Regions from separate parts of the Ferdinandcohnia sp. GQ5 genome, predicted to be linked through region 3. Evidence: riboswitches for the same ligand, from Rfam matches in the RefSeq annotation. Region 3 holds a riboswitch; each other region holds the start of a gene.

What was found. A riboswitch is a leader RNA that binds a small molecule or an ion and turns the genes downstream of it on or off. The one in region 3 is predicted to bind lysine.
Region 1: it holds a riboswitch for lysine, as region 3 does, so the genes downstream of both, AC6CHV_RS10130 (transporter substrate-binding domain-containing protein) here and AC6CHV_RS25150 (aspartate kinase) in region 3, are expected to answer to the same signal.
Region 2: it holds a riboswitch for lysine, as region 3 does, so the genes downstream of both, AC6CHV_RS05530 (Na+/H+ antiporter NhaC family protein) here and AC6CHV_RS25150 (aspartate kinase) in region 3, are expected to answer to the same signal.

What each region holds. Positions count from the first base shown of each region.
Region 1 is NZ_JCAXEW010000007.1:34,702-41,348, forward strand. It holds gene AC6CHV_RS10110 (NADH dehydrogenase subunit 5) at 1-604, opposite strand, end outside; gene AC6CHV_RS10115 (Na-translocating system protein MpsC family protein) at 745-1,110, opposite strand; gene AC6CHV_RS10120 (amino acid ABC transporter ATP-binding protein) at 1,386-2,120, opposite strand; gene AC6CHV_RS10125 (amino acid ABC transporter permease) at 2,139-2,885, opposite strand; gene AC6CHV_RS10130 (transporter substrate-binding domain-containing protein) at 2,951-3,787, opposite strand; lysine riboswitch at 3,887-4,068, opposite strand; gene AC6CHV_RS10135 (nucleoside transporter C-terminal domain-containing protein) at 4,312-5,493, shown strand; gene AC6CHV_RS10140 (UxaA family hydrolase) at 5,668-6,647, opposite strand, start outside.
Region 2 is NZ_JCAXEW010000003.1:260,502-267,148, reverse strand. It holds gene AC6CHV_RS05535 (sodium-dependent transporter) at 1-674, opposite strand, end outside; gene AC6CHV_RS05530 (Na+/H+ antiporter NhaC family protein) at 925-2,508, opposite strand; lysine riboswitch at 2,636-2,818, opposite strand; gene yunB (sporulation protein YunB) at 2,913-3,671, opposite strand; gene AC6CHV_RS05520 (DUF1805 domain-containing protein) at 3,795-4,097, opposite strand; gene AC6CHV_RS05515 (bifunctional metallophosphatase/5'-nucleotidase) at 4,221-5,612, opposite strand; partial or broken gene AC6CHV_RS05510 (DUF72 domain-containing protein) at 5,708-6,557, opposite strand; gene sufB (Fe-S cluster assembly protein SufB) at 6,637-6,647, opposite strand, start outside.
Region 3 is NZ_JCAXEW010000031.1:32,540-39,186, reverse strand. It holds gene AC6CHV_RS25160 (succinate dehydrogenase cytochrome b558 subunit) at 115-723, opposite strand; gene AC6CHV_RS25155 (YslB family protein) at 1,116-1,571, shown strand; gene AC6CHV_RS25150 (aspartate kinase) at 2,082-3,326, opposite strand; lysine riboswitch at 3,412-3,590, opposite strand; gene uvrC (excinuclease ABC subunit UvrC) at 3,658-5,430, opposite strand; gene trxA (thioredoxin) at 5,605-5,919, opposite strand; gene AC6CHV_RS25135 (electron transfer flavoprotein subunit alpha/FixB family protein) at 6,322-6,647, opposite strand, start outside.

The DNA.
Region 1 (6,647 bases), on a different contig from region 3:
TTTCCCATGTACCGATATGTGTCAGACTATCATTGGCCAAGATTAGAGTTAGCTTCCAGCTGCCCGTGATTTGAGACAACCAAATGATAGCAAATAGAAGAGCCAGCCAACTACCTGCAAATACCTGAGCAGAGAGTCTTGTTGCTACTCTCGTTACCTTCCACTCCCTCTTTATACTTATAAGAATCGTTAACCCAATAAGAGTAATCCCCCAACAACCGGCCAACAATCGAAGGTCATTACTTAACCAGGAAACAGAAGCCGTACCTGTTATAAGTGTGAAGAATGCAAAGTATTTTCGGTAAGAACGGTCTCCTAGTAAATACCTTACAGAAAAACGTTGGATGACAATCCCTATCGTCAGAACAAAACATGCCATAAGCCAAGCTAATGAATCCAAGTGCAAGGGGCCAACATTGTGATTCATATTGTTCATTAATAGAATCAATAATGACACCAAAGCAGGCAATGAAATGATCCCGATGTGGACCCGCACAAAACCTAGGGGCACCCGTTTAGATAGGAATACGAATCCACTTACCACAGATAAAAAAAGTGCGATAAAAAATAAGGTAAGTAGTATGGATATGCTATTCGAAATCATAAAACTTCCCTCCGTCAAAATGGACCGAACTTAAATAGTAATTAAATAAAAAAACCGAGAACTAGTACCAGTCGTAGTAACCACTGATACTTGTTCTCGGTCTATTTTTAACTGACTAATAAAGTCTTTTAAAAATCTCCCTAAACTAATTTTTTCTCTAAATCATTAAATAACTTAAACACGATAACTCGTTCTCCAGTACGAGTACTTAAATCAGTATGAAAACTTTTTACTTCTTCCCCAGTGATGGTTAAAATAATTTCTTTTAATCCATCCAAACCAGATTCAACTAACCCTGACCGAGTATGTTTGATTGATAGCATGCCATCCTTTGTTTGACAAACAGCATATTCCGCAGGAGTTAATATACCTTGTAAATAAACGATTATCATATCACGGAGAATATCTGTTTTAACGGAAACAGATCCACGCCCCAAAAAATCCTTTTCCCAATGAGTAATCGCTTTGCTAATTTCTGATTCGATGGACCCTTTTGTTTTCTTCAAGTAAATTCCCCCCAAACAAAAAAAACGGTATATTTCCAGACTATTCCCTCTAAGTCTAAAAATATACCGATTTGTCTTATTCTGTACTTCTAAATACAAAAAGATTGCTTCTTCATTCTACCAATTCTACATTAATAAAATGCTAAAGCTCTTTATTATTATTCAGAAGGTAAATAATATCACTCGGTTATTAATCTAAGTAATAATTTAATTGAAAATGATCAACTTGTCAATATTAAATTGACAGAGGATTGATTCTATTTATTTTTAGCTGCTTATACGATTGTACGTTTTAAGAATTCTCTAGTACGAGCTTGTGTCGGATTATTGAAGATGTGCTCTGGACTTCCTTCTTCAGCAATAACACCCTTATCCATAAATACAACTCGATCTGATACTTCTTTTGCAAATTCCATTTCGTGCGTTACGATTAACATCGTAAGACCAGACTCAGCGAGTTCCTTCATGACTTTTAGGACTTCTCCTACCATTTCTGGATCAAGTGCTGATGTTGGCTCATCAAATAACATCACATCTGGTTCCATCGAAAGTGCTCTTGCAATCGCTACACGTTGCTTTTGCCCACCGGATAACTGCTTTGGCTTAGCGTTAATGTATTTATCCATACCAACAACTTTTAAGTATTTCATCGCTACTCTTTCCGCTTCTTCCTTCGTGCGTTTCAATACTTTTATTTGCCCTACTACACAATTGCTTAGGACATTATGATTATTGAAAAGATTAAATTGTTGGAAGACCATTCCTAAATGTCTTCGGTAGGTAGCGACATCATGCTTGTTATCCAAAATATTTTCACCTTGATAGATAATTTGCCCACCGCTAGGTCTTTCTAATAGATTAATACAACGAAGAAGAGTTGATTTACCGGATCCGGAGGAACCGATGATGGAGACAACTTCTCCTTTATTCACCGAGAAATCAATATCCCTTAATACTTCATGAGTGCCAAAGGATTTGCTTAAATGTTGAATATCAATAACCTTTTCCATGTTCTCTCCTCCTTCTTCCTATTGTTGTTGATTAACTTGTATCGGTCGATCGTTCCCAATCATCGTATAATTATCAGAGCCATCTAATTTTCTTTCAAAGTATAATAGAATTCTTGTAACAATGAAGGTCATCACAAAATAAATCATACATGCTACGAAAAACGATTCAAAATATCTAAAGTTATTGCCTGATATCGATTTTGTCACGAAATATAATTCTGTCACTGAAATCACGTTCAGAACGGAGGTATCTTTAATATTAATCACAAATTGATTACCTGTTGCAGGTAGAATATTACGTATAACCTGTGGTAAGACAACGTTCCACATCGTTTGGAAATGATTCATTCCAATTGCATGTGCTGCTTCAAACTGTCCTTTATCAATCGAAACAATCCCACCACGAACATACTCAGCCATATATGCCCCTGTATTGATTGAGACAACAATGATCGCTGCAACAAAAACATTCATATCTATCCCAAATGCTAACGCAGAACCATAATAGATAACCATTGCTTGTACAATCATCGGTGTTCCACGGAAGAATTCAATATAGATGGAGAGGATGGCATTAATGACTTTTAAAAATATTTTGTTCACACCACGTTCGGGCATTGGAATTGTACGGATAACTCCTGCTAGCAATCCAATCATTGCCCCAAAGACCGTCCCGATAAGAGCGATCAAGAGTGTTAAACCCGCACCACGAAGGAACATTGGCCAGTTTTCGATAATTATTTTAATGACCCACTCAAAACTCATTTCTTCTCCTCCTTAGCCCTATATAACCGACTGTATGTTGATATACAGTCGGTTCCCTGTATTTATTATTCTGCTGCTGGTTGATTTTGAATAGCCGAATCCATAATGCTTGTACGTTCTTCTTCTGAGATACCTGATAAAATCTCATTGATTTTTTCTGTTAATTCGCTGCCCTTTTGAAGTCCGACAGCAATTGCTGTATCATCTTCTGAAGTTTCAAATCCATCTTCAAATTCCACCATTACAAAATTTTCATTAGCAGATGAAGCACTAATACCCTCTGGACGTTCTGACACGTAACCATCAATCATTCCTGATTCAAGTGCTACTCTCATTGCTGGGAAGTTGTCCATCGCCGTTTTCTTTTCGACACCTTCAATTTGGTCGATTACTGTATAGTGGAATGTATTTAATTGAGCAGTAATTTTTGCTCCTTTAAAATCTTGGATAGAAGTAGCACCTTCATAAGTGCTGCCTTTTTTCACAACCATAACTAAATTTGAAGTATAGTAATTATCCGAAAAATCGATTGTTTCTTTTCGTTCTGCTGTTGGTGACATACCAGCTATGATTGCATCAATTTTGCCTGATGTTAAAGCTGGTACAAGACCATCCCACTCTGTTTTTACAATCACTAATTCTTTACCTAAACCTTCAGCTACTTTTTTTGCAATTTCCACATCATATCCGCCTGCATACTCTGCAGAACCGTCTATTTTTACTGCACCATTGGAATCATCATTTTGAGTCCAGTTAAACGGTGCATATCCAGCTTCAAGACCTACCTTAAATGTATTATCTTCTGATGAACCAGAATCCGAACTATTACTTGTTCCACACCCTGCTAATAATAGAATGGTAGAAATGATTAAAACGAAAAATATTGTTAATTTGCTTCTCATGCTGTTTCTCCTCCGTATTCTTATAAATTTCGACAAAAAAACGACCTGAGATATACTCAGGTCGCAGTAAATTTGCCCTAAGGTCCTCTCTTTTATCTCAATTGAGATAGCACAACTCAATAAACTGGGGGTTTATTGAGACAGTCCTGCAGCTATTAACTGCAGACCCAGCATGTAATATTGAGGTTATTACAAACTTCGGCGACATTTCCTTCTCCCTAGCATCACTGTTTCCTCAAACTCCACTAAAGACTGTTAAATATCGCGCCTCTACCTCACTAGTAAAAGTGAGGCCTTATTTAATTGTGTTTTTATACTACAATAGTAACTACTAATCAGTCAACTACTAATTATTAGAAAATCCAGTAACTACTGTTTTAACATGGGATATATAAAAAAATAAGCCATCTATATCGTGTTCTTGTTATAAGAAATGGACAAAATATACATTGTAATCACATATAAAAGAGGTTACTATACCGAGAGTATGTACATAATGTTAAAAATACACCAGGAGGTTACATATGCAATATGCTCTTTCAGTTTTAGGTATTTTTGTTGTTTTGTTTTTGGCTTGGTTGACAAGTTCCAACCGAAAAGAGGTAAAATATAAACCGATTCTCATCATGATTGTCATCCAAATTATTTTATCAATATTACTATTAAATACTAGATTTGGTTTCATTATCATCCAGGGGATTTCTGCTTTTTTTAATAAACTGCTTGAATATGCAGGCGAAGGGATTTCCTTTGTGTTTGGCGGAATGGCGAACGATGGAGAGGCTCCATTCTTTTTAACTGTATTGCTTCCAATCGTATTTATTTCAGTATTAATCGGAATTCTCCAGTATCTGAAAATTTTACCATTCATTATGAATGGGATTGGATGGTTATTAAGTAAAGTAAACGGGATGGGTAGACTTGAATCATATAATGCAGTTGCTTCATTGATGGTCGGGCAATCGGAAGTTTTCATCACACTAAAAAAGCAATTAGGTATGCTATCCAAACAACGGTTGTATACCCTATGTGCTTCCGCGATGTCAACAGTTTCAATGTCCATTGTCGGCGCTTATATGACAATGCTAAAGCCAGAATATGTTGTCACAGCTGTAGTGTTAAATTTATTTGGCGGGTTTATTATCGCTTCTATCGTTAATCCGTACGAAGTAAATCCAGATGAGGATATGATTGAAATCCGCGATCAAAAAAAACAATCATTCTTTGAAATGATTGGAGAATATATCCTTGATGGATTCAAGGTTGCAGTTATTGTCGGTGCCATGTTAATTGGTTTTATTGCTTTAATGGCAGCAATCAATCATGTATTTGAACTAGTATTCACCATTTCATTCCAAACGCTATTAGGTTACCTTTTTTCTCCAATTGCTCTTATTATGGGGATTCCTTTTTCAGAAGCAGTTAGTGCCGGAGGAATTATGGCGACAAAACTCGTGACAAATGAGTTTGTTGCGATGATGGATTTATCTGGAGGAAACCACCAATTTAGTGAACGGACACTTGGTATTCTGTCTGTATTCCTTGTTTCCTTTGCTAATTTCTCATCAATCGGGATTATTACCGGGGCGGTGAAAAGTCTCAATGAAGAGCAAGGGAATGTCGTTGCTGGGTTTGGTTTGAAACTTTTATATGGTGCCACACTAGTAAGCATACTTTCAGGTATTATTGTTAGTTTCGTTTTATAAATAACAACGTCTAAAAAAGAAAAAAAGGAACCTTCTCAGTTTCAAGTGGGTTCCTTTTTTGGTTTTTCCGATTTCGGTTTTGAAGGTTTCTACTTAGCAAATTTATTCAACTAATGGCTGATTCTGCCGGAAACGTTAACTTATTCAGATTGGCTGGAGACCCTGCTGAATAAGTTAAAAGGTCGGTCCTATTCTCCAAATTCCAAAGTCGTTTTGCTTCAAAATTTCTGATTTTGTCAGTTTTCCTGACGAGACAGATTTAATTTCATCAAAGATAGATTGTCCAACTGTTTGAACAGTCTCTTTACCTTCAATAATTGTTCCAGCATTCAAATCCATATTATCTCTCATACTATTAAACATTGGTGTGTTTGTTGAAATTTTAATAACAGGAGCAATCGGTGAACCCGTTGGCGTACCACGACCAGTTGTAAAGAGAACTACCTGTGCACCTCCCGCAACCATTCCTGTAAGCTGTTCGATGTCCTGCCCTGGAGTATCCATCCAGACAAGTCCCTTTTTAGTTGGAATCTCTGCATAGTCAACCAGTTCTTGAAGCGGACTGGTGCCAGACTTTGTAGCTGCACCAAGTGACTTTTCCTCAAGTGAACTTAACCCTCCAGCGATATTCCCTGGCGTAGGGTTACCAGTGCGGATATCAATCCCCATCATAAGCGCACGACCTTCTGCCTGCTTAATCTTTTCATATACTCGTCTGGAAGTATGGTCATCAACCGCTCGGTTCGCAAGTAAATGTTCGGCACCGATTAATTCTGTCGTTTCTGCAAGGATTGCTGTTCCGCCTGCTTTTACAATTAAATCACTCACATGGCCAACCGCAGGGTTCGCAGATAAGCCAGAACATGCATCCGAACCACCACATTCCGTTCCAATGATCAATTCACTAACATGACAAGGTTCCCTCATAATTGCAGAGGCATCCTGAACCATCTTTGCTGCAACTTTGGCTGCGTTAGCGATCGTTTGCAAGGTGCCTCCATTTTCCTGGATGGAAACAGTCTCAACTGGCTTTCCGCTTTTAGCAATCTCTTCTGCTACACTTCTTGCTTGATGTGTTTCACAGCCTAAACCTAGCACGACTACGCCATACACATTTGGATTAAGGCCAACACCAACATAGGTTCGGAAGGTTT
Region 2 (6,647 bases), on a different contig from region 3:
TATGCCGCTACCCAAACCTCTCCAGACATAATTTTATCCCAGTTAGGTTGGAAGAATGAATTTAGACCCGTGCTTGCTCCTTCAAGTGTTACTGCACGAATAACGATAATCGTAAAAATAACTAATAGTGTAGGAATGAAAATCTTATTCGCTTTTTCAATCCCCTTTTTCACGCCTTTAAATAGGATAAATAGTGTAATAGCCCAAACAACGACTAAAGGCCCAAAAACCCCAAGTACTGGCGCTCCAACTTCTCCTGGAGTTTCAGCTAAATGTAAGTACTTAGAGAATAAGAATCCTCCTGTATCTTCTCCCCACGCTTTATTAAATGAAAAGAATGTATACGAAATTGCCCATGCGATAATAACTGCATAATAGGTGGCGATAACGAAAGAAATTAATACCTGCCACCACCCAAGCCATTCTAACTTTTTATTTAAACGGAAAAATGACAAAGGTGCTGATCCTCTAAACTTTTGTCCGATTGTAAATTCGAGAATTAGGATTGGTATACCAGCTGTTAAAATCGCAAATAGGTATGGTAGAAAGAATGCGCCTCCTCCATTTTCGTAAGCAACATATGGAAATCTCCATATATTACCTAAACCAACCGCAGAACCGATTGCAGCCATTACGAAGCCTGCCCGCGTCCCCCACTGTGGACGATTATCCATAAAACAAACCTCCCCTTTTCCACTTTAGCCCGTTACCGTATTAGCCCTTTAGCACTAGACTGAAGTTGGAAATTTTTCTATTTTCAGATTATTTTCTATAATCTATTTATTAGTATAGCCAGTCTTTATCTCTATGTCAAAAGTTATTTTAAAATGAAATATACTTTTTAAAAAAAAGAGACAAAGGTTCTAATTACCTTTGTCTCTTATATACTAGTTAAGTTTGATTGTTACCATTTGAATAGTAATTCTATGCGTTTTGTCTGTTTTTCATAGTGAAAACAAAAATAACAAATAACAGTAAAGTAGTAAGCACTCCTAATAAGGTATTGCCTGTAAGACCTAGTACTATATATCCGATTATAGCGATAACGGCGGAAGTGATGGCATATGGTAACTGTGTCATTACATGATCAATATGATGGCTTCCAGCTCCAGTGGAGGACAGAATAGTTGTATCTGATATTGGTGAACAATGATCACCAAACACGGAACCCGCTAGGACAGCAGCTAAGGCAGGAAGTAGTAAATTAATATCTGATGCCGCTACAATGTCTCCTGCAATCGGAAGCATCATTCCAAAAGTTCCCCAAGACGTCCCTGTCGCAAATGCCATAAAGCCGGCTACAACAAATAATATGACCGGTAAAAATGCAATATTTAAATTAGACCTTTCTACGAGGCTCGCTAGATATTTACCTGTTTCAATTTGTCCAATCAAGTCAACAATTACCCAAGCAAATAGTAAAATGTATACAGCTGGGAGCATTGATTTTATCCCTTCAACAATTCCCTTAGGAAGAAGTCCAATGTTTAAAGCTTTTTTTGCATAAACCTGAACAAAGAATAAAATAAGTGTTACAAGAATACCTAGGATTCCACCAGATAATAGAGATCCTGTTACATCCGTATTTTCAAAAATTGTAAAAATGGTTATATTACCTTCAGAAGCTCTATAGCCTGTCCATAATAAGGAACCAACCGTACCGACGACTAATGCAATAATCGGCCAAACCAAATCACCAACAGTACCTTTCTCACTTTGAGGTAATTCCTGTTTTAATTCCCCTAATACCGGTTTTTCAGGGTCTGTTACTTCCCCTGTTGTTAATGCACGATTTTCATGGGTTTTCATACTACCAAAATTAATATTAAAAATGGCTACAGCTATTACCATTAAAATCGAAACGAGTACATAAAGGTTTAACGGAATCATTCGAATAAATGCAGATAACGGAGAAAACTCCGATACACCATGTGTTACTAAGATAGGTGCCAAGATTGCAATAATATAAGCACCCCAGCTAGAAATTGGTGAGACAACACAAATTGGTGCGGATGTTGAATCAATAATATAGGCTAACTTTGCACGTGAAACTTTATTTCGGTCTGTAATTGGTCTACTTACTTGTCCAACAGCCAAGGCATTAAAATAATCATCAATAAAAATAATAACACCTAAAACAGCTGCTAAAAGCTGTGCACCCGTTCTCGTTCTTACTTTTGTTTGCGCCCATTCACCAAAAGCACGGCTACCGCCAGAGATGGAGATAAAGGCAGTAATAACTCCTAATAAGAATAAAAACAATATGATATATACATTCCATGTATTAAGTGCGCCTTCTGAAACGAAGACTCCTTTAATGCTATTCCAGATAGTGAGTAAAACGTCTTGTAGCCAAAATCCGACTCCTTCATTCGTTAGTACATTTCCATGTAATATGAATGCAGCCGAAACAATGCCGACTCCAAGTGATAGTAAAACCCTTCTTGTTAAAACAACCATGAGAAGCGCAATGATCGGTGGGATAATTGAATATATTGTTCCAGACATGATATGTGATTCCTCCAAGTGTTATTTTGGAGGGCGTGGTGAAAGAAGATACTCTTTAGAAGACAAAAAGAGAGTATGATAGAAAATAACTATCATTACTCTCTGTAATGTTATGTTATCCTCCATCACGATCAGTAGCCCTCCATTATAGATCATTTCTATAATGACAGTGTTACCCTTTTTCAAGGCAACCCCAACAAAAATAACATTGACGTGTTTATTTTTGCTTCGGCAAAAAATCCTTTCAACTATGATCTACGTTGTCATCCTCACATAGTTTACTCTTATTTTCTGCACCTCTACCTCATCGATCCGATAAGGTGGTGTATTCATTTTTATTAATTCCATCGCTAGTATATCTGATTTTTCACTTAGATTCAACTATTCTAGTATAGTATTTTTTACTAATTTGTCGGTATCTCTATCGAAGGAGATGAATCCCCACCATTATTATAGAAGTCTGGAACATCATGTAAAATGTTTTGATTGATTACAGGGATAATTGTTTCAATTTCAACCTCTCCTGTTGAGAAAGGTAAAATAACCTGCATCGTCACTGTCGCAAGAACATTATATTGAAACCACCCATTATTAATCCCCCACTCATCAATTCTTCCTTGTGGCGTAGTTTCTCCAAATCCAATCATATGAAAACGAATTGGTATTTGTGGACCTAAGTTTCCTAAGAGGGCATTATTGGTTGCTTCCCCAAGGGGTACTTTAAAAACAAAGCCCGTTTGTCCACTGGCATCATCCGTTTCAATTTCTAAATCAGGATATTCAAGTTTATTAATTTCACCTTCATTTACATACTTTAAGTACCGCTCAATATTTCCGAGTGTCTTTGTCGCCATTTTATTGACGACCTGAGTATTGTAACTAATCACTTTCCCATTTTCATCTGTTTGCACAATACTTAAATCCTCTTGGACCAATTCTTCCTCGTTTAATTGTTGGTTAATAGCGTTTTTAATAACTGTGGCAGCAACCTTCTTCGTTTCATTTTCAGCATATGCCATGAGTGCGGGCTCTATCGCTTTGTTAATAATGAATAAACCAATAACAGTTGAGAGAATAAAAAATACGAATGTTAATAAGAAGACGTAACGGAAAGGCAAGGGCCCTTTCCTTCTTGGTTGTAGACGAGCTCTATACTTTCCCAAACGAAAATCCCCCCTTACAAGCTATGTGTATGCAAGTAAGGAGGGATGTACGATAACTATTTTGTTCGACAATGTTCAAGTGATGCCACGTTCTTTTATATGGTATACCTTCTCAGGTTAATTTTAGATCATTTTTAGTAGGGCGTCTCTGCCTTTCATGCCTACTGTAATGCCTCGGTTTTCGGCTTCAATTGTAATTGATTCAAGAGGGGCTTCCAGTAATTGCTCGATTGTACGAACACCAACTGCCCTACCAGCAATAATGCCTCGTTCTTTAAGTTTTTCGTTTAATAATGCAACATCGAGAGCTCCGCACATAATATAGCCATTTTCATTCGTGACTGCCATAAAATTTGTCTTAGGCAGGTTAACGGTAATGGCTGTAAATTGATGATTATCAATTACGATTGGTGTCATTGAGACCATTCCTAGCACACTCCTTTCCCTAACTAATTTATGTAACGGGAAAGTGATTTGTGTTTGAAATAGTACTAGTCATAGACCTATCTTTCTCTAATCCTTTTGACTAAGTATCTTTAGTACGTTTTGCTAATTGTTTTTTAATTTTTCAGCTAAAAGATCTCGTAAGAATTCTGGCATATAGTATTTTTTATCCTTTGCATCCCGTATGACAGGAAAGAGTGAACCGAATGTGAACATATCAATGGTAGCAATTGAATACGTTTTGTCAGGATCGAGGTCCTCCCCATTGATTTTAATATCGGTAATGTGATCTAATCCATCCGAAAGCTTTGTAGTGTAAAGCTCTACGCCGTCATATACCATTTTGCCCATTACCTTTCCACGGAATCCTAGACCCTTAATATGGAGGTTTTCCATTTCCTTTGTGTTTGCTTGTAAAATAATTTCCTTCAGTTCATCGCCCTTAACCCAGACCTTACATGGATTAATAGGATGTGGGCAAATTCGATGCAAGTCTTCTCTTGTTACCTTTCCTGGTGGAAGCGAGTCAAGCAATAGCCCTGAGTTCACCATCGATATGTCTCCTGCACACCATTCGCGAAGGACCTCAGCTAAAAGCTTGGAAAATGAGTTTTCCGCAAACCAATCACTTAGAAGTGGTTGGTCAATTTCTGCAATAACATCATTTTGTAAGGTGTGTATACTTTTTGCCATGTACTCTGAAAGGATTTCAGTTGTTTCCTTACTTTCTGACAGTGATTTCGTAGGGATTACACTTGCAGCACTTTCAATGAGCTTTTTGTGCTCAGTATCAATTTTAAGAGTAACATGTCCAATATAATTCCCGTATTTTTGCGCACAGCATAGAAGTGTGTTATTGATTCTCTTTCCATTTTCTAAAAGATGATGTGTGTGCCCACCAAGTAGCACATCAACATCTGGGAAATCTCTTGCAATTTGCTCATCCTCATTGATTCCTAAATGGGACATCAGAAGCATCATATCTGTTTTGTCTTTTAATTCATTGATTGTTTCTTGTAGGATAACAAAAGGATCTTTGACGTTCCAGCCGAGCAGCTTATATAGCCCCATATAATGAACCGTTAAACCGATGATTCCTATCCTAAATCCACTTGGCAAGACATGAATATGGTAAGGATCTGCCCAGTTAGGTAACTTCCCATTTCGGTCGAATAGATTTGCAAGCAAGACCTTAAATTCTGCCTCTTCATATAAAGAATCCAGATGTTCATAAGACATCGTAATTCCTTCGTTGTTACCGATAGTAGCATAATCGTATTGAAGTTGGTTTAAGAGCTGCACATTCAATTTGCCATGGGATGCTTCTGAAATTGGATGAAAGCGATCAATATGGTCACCAATATCAATTAAGAGCATTTCCTCATTGTTAGCCTGATGAAGTTTTCTCATTTCTGTGATATATTTTGTGATTTTAGGCCATCGGTCAAAATGGCTATGGAGATCGTTTGTATGATAAATATGTACGGTTTCAATCAATCCCTACACCTCCTTTTTGCCTGTTTAAAATGCTATGGACTTCTTCTTTAGGTACTTCACTTTTGTATTTCAATTTAAATTTAGTATAGTTTTTACTAGCTAAAAAAGTCTAATTGCCTCGGCGCTAAACCTCTATATTCGATTCCGAGCATATCAATAAATTGTTTAGCATTGTCTGCCGCATCCCCACCTGAATTGTTATTAAACAATACGTAGATGGTCTCACTTGATTGATTAAGTTTCTGCACATGGTGGATCCATTCTTCTAGCTCTTCTTTATTATACTTATATAAATAACGCACATCACGCCAATTGCCTTGTTTTGGCTTTGTCCAGCCATGAACATTTCTGCCATGGAAACGTACGAGCGTTTTTAGTTTATCGGTTGGATGGAGGACTGTCGGAATTGACCCTTGGCCTGCCTGTGGCTCATCGCAAATACTATGAATCCAGCCTTCCTGTTCCATAAATTGTAATGTTTGTTTTTTTAGTTGTGGTGAAAACCATGATTGATGGCGGAATTCAAGCGCTACAGGAAATTTCTCCCATCTGTTGCTTGCACCACCTTAAGTAGTCTACATTTTCTCGTTTACAATCATACCATGGAGGAAATTGAAATAAAACCATGGCAAGCTTATTTGCTTGTTGATAAGGTTCCAGTGACAAACGAAAAGCATCAAACATGTCTTCCTTTGATTCAAATGGAATTTCTCCACGTTGATGACCTGTCATCCCCTGATAAGCTTTAACAATGAATTGAAAAGATTCAGGTGTGTCTCTCAGCCATTTTTCCACATTACGTTTAGGCTGAATGGCATAGAAAGACGCATCCACCTCGACAATTGGAAAGTGACCAGCATATTCTTTTAGTTTATCACTGGGTGTAGTTCCTGCTGTATATAGACTATCGTGGTCACCCCAGCCAGTTACACCAATATAAATCATGGAGTCACCTCCTATTACGATTATGTACAAAAATAACTCGCTTGAGAGTATCTCAAACGAGTTATTGCAAGTTTTCTTATTAACCGATAG
Region 3 (6,647 bases):
AAGAGATCGTTCAAATGTCATACTAGTGAACGGTCAAATTTTAAAAGATCAATTACGCATTGACATATTTGCGCCCGATTTTATCGAGCTTACTTGAAAATTTTCTTTGAAAAATTAAACGAATGCAAGGATTGTAGACACACCTACGTATGTTAACGCTATAAAAATAATCATTGTTACATATGTTGCAATTTTTTGAGAACGAGGAGTTACCGTTAATCCCCAACTTACTGCAAATGACCAAAGACCATTAGCAAAGTGGAAGATGGTAGAGATTATCCCAACTAGGTAGAATGTAATCATCCAAGGTGAACTCAAGATATTCTCCATCATATTAAAATTAACTTCCGCACCAAGAGCTGCGGCAATTCTTGTTTCCCATACATGCCATGCAACAAAAATTAGAGTAATTATACCGGACACACGTTGTAGTGCGAACATCCAGTTACGGAAAAAGCTATAATTGCTCACATTGTTTTTTGCTGTAAAGGCAATATAGAGACCGTAAATTGCATGAAATAATAATGGTAAATAAATAACAAAAATTTCTAAGAAAAGTTTAAACGGAAGACTTTCCATAAAGTGAGTAGCACCGTTATAAACCTCTTCTCCTCTTGTCGCAAAATTATTCACAACTAAATGCATCACTAAAAATAAACCTACAGGAATTACACCTAATAATGAATGAAGTCTGCGATTTAAAAATTCACGATTACCAGCCATACTTTAACCCCCCTTAGTAATTAAACGTGCCCACATGGCACTCCGTTATAATGTTTCATCCTGTATAATTATGTAAAAGGACGATATAAAAACTGACAACTGAAAACCTTTGCAGGAATCTACAAATTTATTTATTGTAGATAAATAGACAAATACTGCAACTGATTTTCTTTTATCAGTATAATGTAACAAATTCATTTTACTCCCATAAAGCAAGAGCGTCAAGGAAACAAGTCCACAATTTATTCATAAAAATAATAATAATTGTACACATATGATTGTAGTCATACGAAATAAAAATCAATTCTCCCTGACAAAAAGAAACAAAAAAATTCATGTTTTTCTTATACCCTCATGTTATATAATAAAGAATGGAGAAAGAGGGGAATGCAGTGAAGAACGTTAACATCAATGAACAAAATGTAAATACAAGTGAACAGTCTGTTCCCGTATTTGGGTACGAACTATTACGAGAAATTTTAATTCCTGATATTCTCGGGAAAGAAACGCCACAGATATTATATTGGGCTGGAAAAAATCTTGCCCGAAAATTCCCCTTACCTACGACGGAAGAAATCATTTCATTCTTTCACGATGCTGGATGGGGAGACCTTAAGGTAGAACGTTTGGATAAAAACTCCATTGAATTTCATTTGGAGGGTTCGATCGTAACTACTCGCTTTAAACGGAAAGATATTTGTACATTCCAGCTTGAATCTGGCTTTCTTGCCCAACAAATTCAACAACAGAAAAATCGAATCACCGAAAGCTTTGAACAACAAAAAAGAAGAGCACAAAAAATAATATTCACGGTAAAATGGGACCCAAAAGACATCACCGAAGAATAAAAGCCTGCACATTTCGTGCAGTTTTTTTATTAGGCTGTTTTCGCAAACTTTGTTGTTTTTATATCGTTGACTTCCGCTTCAGGTGGACGCTTTTCGCGGGCGTGGCTTGAGCCTCCTCAACGAAATGTGGAGGCGGCTTGCACAGAAACGAGAAAATTGGCCGACTAAAGCGCCACGTCCTGTGCGTCGGAGACTCCGACAAAGAGGCGTATTTTGCCTCTGAGGGAGGAGTTGAAATTTCTCAGTTTCTAGCCGCTGAAACTGGACACGTCGCTACCGCTCCTGCGGGGTCTCAAGTCTCACGCTTTTCCCGCTGGACATTGAATTTGCTTCTTTGAAATAACCCACGCACGAAGAAATTGTGAATACATTTTCAAGGAGTCCCCACCTTACGCTCTAATCAACTAGTTTTGCCTTTATTATCAGAAAGCAATAATCTTTTTTAGAAAAGAGCCTTCTATTTTAAAAAAAGGGTGTCCAAATTCCTTTGAACCACCCATTTAACTAAAATTATAGTTTTACTTTCGCTCTTTCTTCTTCAACAGCAGCTAAATTAAATGAGTCATGCAAAGATTCAACTGCTCGAACCATATTGCCTTGTTCAAGAACTGTAGATACTTTAATTTCAGATGTACTTACCATTTTCACTTCAATATTTTCATTTGCAAGCACTTGGAACATATCAGCGGCTACACCTGGGTTTGAAACCATTCCAGAACCTACAATTGAAACCTTTGCTAATCCATCCTCATGTTCGATACTTTCATATTTCAATAAATCCTTGTTATTTTCTAAAACAGCAAGTGTGTCACGTAAATCAGGTGTTTTTACAGAGAATGAAATATTTGTATGATTATGATCTGTCATATTTTGAATAATGATATCTACATTTAAACCATTTTTTGCTAGTGTGCCAAATATAGTTGATAGTGTATGCAATTCATTTGGTAAACCTGATACTGTTACCCTTGTAATTTGGTCTTCAAAAGCAATTCCCCTAACAACAAGATTCTTTTCCATTGAAACTTCCTCCTCAATAATGGTTCCATTTTCTAGCTCTAAGCTTGAACGAACTTCAAGCGGCAATTCGAAGTTTTTCGCAAATTCCACTGCACGTGGGTGAAGTACTCCAGCACCAAGATTTGCAAGCTCCAGCATTTCATCATAAGAAATGGAATGAAGTTTTCGTGCAGTTGGAACTACGCGAGGATCAGTTGTGTATACACCTGTTACATCTGTGTAGATGTCACATTTATCCGCCTTTAACGCCGCTGCAAGTGCGACAGCAGTTGTATCGGAACCTCCACGACCAAGAGTAGTAATGTCTCCTGAACTGCTGACTCCTTGGAATCCAGCAACGACAACGATTTTTCCTTCTTTTAAGCTTTTATATACTCTTGATACCTCAATGTTTTCAATTCGGGCATTGCTATGTATTGCCTCTGTTTCAATACCAGCCTGCCAGCCTGTATACGAAACGGATTCATACCCTTTTTCTTGTAAAGCCATAGATAATAATGCAATTGTTACTTGTTCACCTGTACTTAACAACATATCCATCTCGCGCTTACTTGGCGCGCTTGTAATTTCATTAGCTAAGCTTACTAGCTGATCGGTTGTCTTCCCCATTGCCGAAACAACAACGACAACTTGATTTCCCGCTTGCACCTCTTGAATAACTCGACTTGCAACATTTTTAATTCTATCTGGTGACCCAACAGAGGTGCCTCCAAACTTTTGAACGATGATCCCCATGCCCTCAACCCTCTCTTAGAATAATAAAAAACAGCAATGAGAGATTCTCATTGCTGTGATATACGTAAACGTACTACGTGTCACTTCGTGAGATAGCCCTCCAAGATTCATCCATCTTGACAATCCTATGTCTCTTAAACATAAGACCAGCATAAAAAAGTATGAGCCTTTTTACACTTCGGCGAACTTTCCTTTTTGCAATGATCATTAGGGCTCATACCCCTCCAATTGCATACTGATAAAGATCGCACCTCTATCTTCACTTCAACGTATTGAAGTGTAATATTATATTATTAAGCATTATATCAGACTATTTTTATAATAGCAACGACTATTCTTTTAATTTTTCGTAAATTGCTTCAGCTGTTGGTCTAGGAATATTAGCTTTTAGGATATCCTCAACACTTGCTTCTCTCAACTTCTTGATAGAACCAAAGTGCTTTAATAGTGCTTTTTTACGTTTTTCCCCAACTCCAGGAATATCGTCGAGCACAGATTGAAATGCGTTTTTTCCACGGATTTGACGATGGAAGGTAATCGCAAAACGGTGAACCTCATCTTGAATTCGTTGTAGAAGATAAAATTCCTGACTATTTCTAGGTAGTTCTACAATCTCAGGTGGGTCTCCAATTAAGAGCTCGGACGTTCTGTGTTTATCATCCTTTGCAAGTCCTGCTAGTGGAATTTCTAAACCTAATTCATTTTCAAGAATATCCCTTACTGCAGCAAGATGACCTTTACCTCCGTCAATAATGATTAAATCTGGCAATGGAAGGTTCTCTTTTAATGCACGGCTATATCTCCTCCGAACAACCTCCCTCATCGATTCATAATCATCCGGACCTTGAACTGACTTAATTTTGTACTTTCGATATTCTTTTTTGTCAGGTTTTCCATCAGTAAACACAATCATGGCAGAAACAGGATCTGTTCCTTGAATATTTGAATTATCAAATGCTTCGATTCGATGAGGTGTATAAATCCCTAACTTCTGTCCTAAATTTTCAACAGCCTTAATTGTACGTTCTTCATCTCGTTCAATTAAAGCGAATTTTTCCTTTAGCGCAATTTTTGCATTTTTAGTAGCTAGGTCAATTAATTGTTTTTTCTTCCCTCTACTAGGCTGTTGAACAGCTACTTCTAATAATTGCTCAACAATGTGACGGTCTATCGAACTAGGAAGCAACACTTCCTTTGGTTTAAAATGATTATCTTTTAAATAAAATTGACCAAGGTAGGTTAAGAAGTCTTGTTCAGGCTCGTTATAAAAAGGAAATAAAGAAACATCCCGCTCTATTAATTTTCCTTGACGGATAAAAAAGACTTGAACACACATCCACCCCTTATCATAGGAATAACCAAATACATCACGATCAATAAAGTCTGTCATTGTCATCTTTTGCTTTTCCATTGTCGTTTCAATATTTGAGATTTGGTCACGGTATTCTTTTGCTCTCTCAAAATCGAGTTCTTCAGAGGCCTTTAACATTTTTTCAGTCAACTCGCCTTTGATTTCTTTATATCCACCATTTAAAAAGCGGATAATATCGTCTACCATTTTTTTATTGGTTTCATCGGTAACATCATTGACACAAGGGGCTAGACATTGACCGATATGATAATATAAACAAACCTTATCTGGTAATGTTGAACATTTTCTTAAAGGATATATCCGGTCTAATAGTTTTTTTGTTTCAGTTGCTGCTTGTACATTAGGATATGGTCCAAAATATTTTCCCTTATCCTTTTTTACTTTTCGAGTAATCAATAAGCGTGGATGTTTTTCAGCAGTAATTTTGATAAAAGGATACGTCTTGTCATCCTTTAACATGATATTGTATTTTGGATCATATTTTTTAATAAGATTGATCTCAAGAAGAAGTGCTTCAATATTTGAAGAAGTTACAATATATTCAAAGTCCTCAATCTCATTGACAAGCCTTAAGGTTTTACCATCGTGTGACCCTGTAAAATAAGATCGAACACGGTTTTTCAACACTTTCGCTTTACCCACATATATTACAGTACCTTGCCTGTCTTTCATTAAGTAACAACCAGGCTGGTCTGGTAAAATCGATAATTTTTCCTTAAGATGATCGTGCATAGTAATCACTCCATCTACTATAAAATCAATTCGTCTAAGTAATCTTTTCTTTTATTTTGACGTATCTTATATTGTAACATTTTTACGAAGAAGTTGTACGAGTAAAAATAGGAAGTCACTTAGAAATGAGTTCAAACAAAAAAAACAGCCTATTAAGGCTGTTTAAAATTTGGATTAATAGTGGTTTGCAAGTCTGTCAGCAAGAGCTTCTTTTGGTTGGTAACCGACTACTTTATCTACAACTTCACCGTTTTTAATTACAAGTAAAGTTGGGATGCTCATTACGCCAAACTTCGCTGCAGTTTCTTGGTTTTCATCTACATCGAGTTTCACGATTTTCACTTTGTCACCAATCTCAGTGTCTAATTCTTCTAGTACTGGAGCAATCATTTTACATGGTCCGCACCAAGGTGCCCAGAAGTCTGCAAGTACTAATCCATCTTTTGTTTCTGAATCGAAATTTTGGTCTGTTACATTTGTAATAGCCATTTTAACCCCTCCTAATAAGTAACAACATTGAAATTCTACCAAGAGTATACCATCTGAGATGTCATTTTACGAATGTTTTGCTTCAAAAAAAACAGTTAACTAATTTAGAAATGATAAGATTAAACACTGTACTTCATACATAGTCATCTTCCCCAACTTTTTAAGCTGTTATGTATGTAAATTAATAGAGGTTATAGACATTAATTTTAAATGTAGCATATAAAAAAAGACGTCCAGAAGGACGTCTTTTTGCGTATTGCGGCGAGGACAGCACTCCACATAGTGCCTTGCCAAAAGGCGTGTCAACTCGACTTATGCAATTCAGCTCATCGCTTGATTAGTATACCATAAATTTTTCAAAGGTAAAATGGAAAAATCTCTATAAATTAATTTGACAACCTATTATGCATTTACTTTTAGTTTTTTGAACTCTTCAGTAAGCATTGGAACTACATCAAATAAGTCACCAACGATTCCATAGTCTGCAACCTTGAAGATGTTTGCTTCAGGGTCTTTGTTGATGGCTACGATTACTTTCGAGTTAGACATTCCTGCTAAGTGCTGGATTGCTCCTGAGATCCCACAAGCAATATATAGGTCTGGCGTAACAACCTTACCTGTTTGACCAATTTGTAGAGAGTAGTCACAATAATCAGCATCACATGCTCCACGCGATGCACCTACAGCACCACCAAGAACATTCGCTAATTCTTTTAATGGTTCAAAAC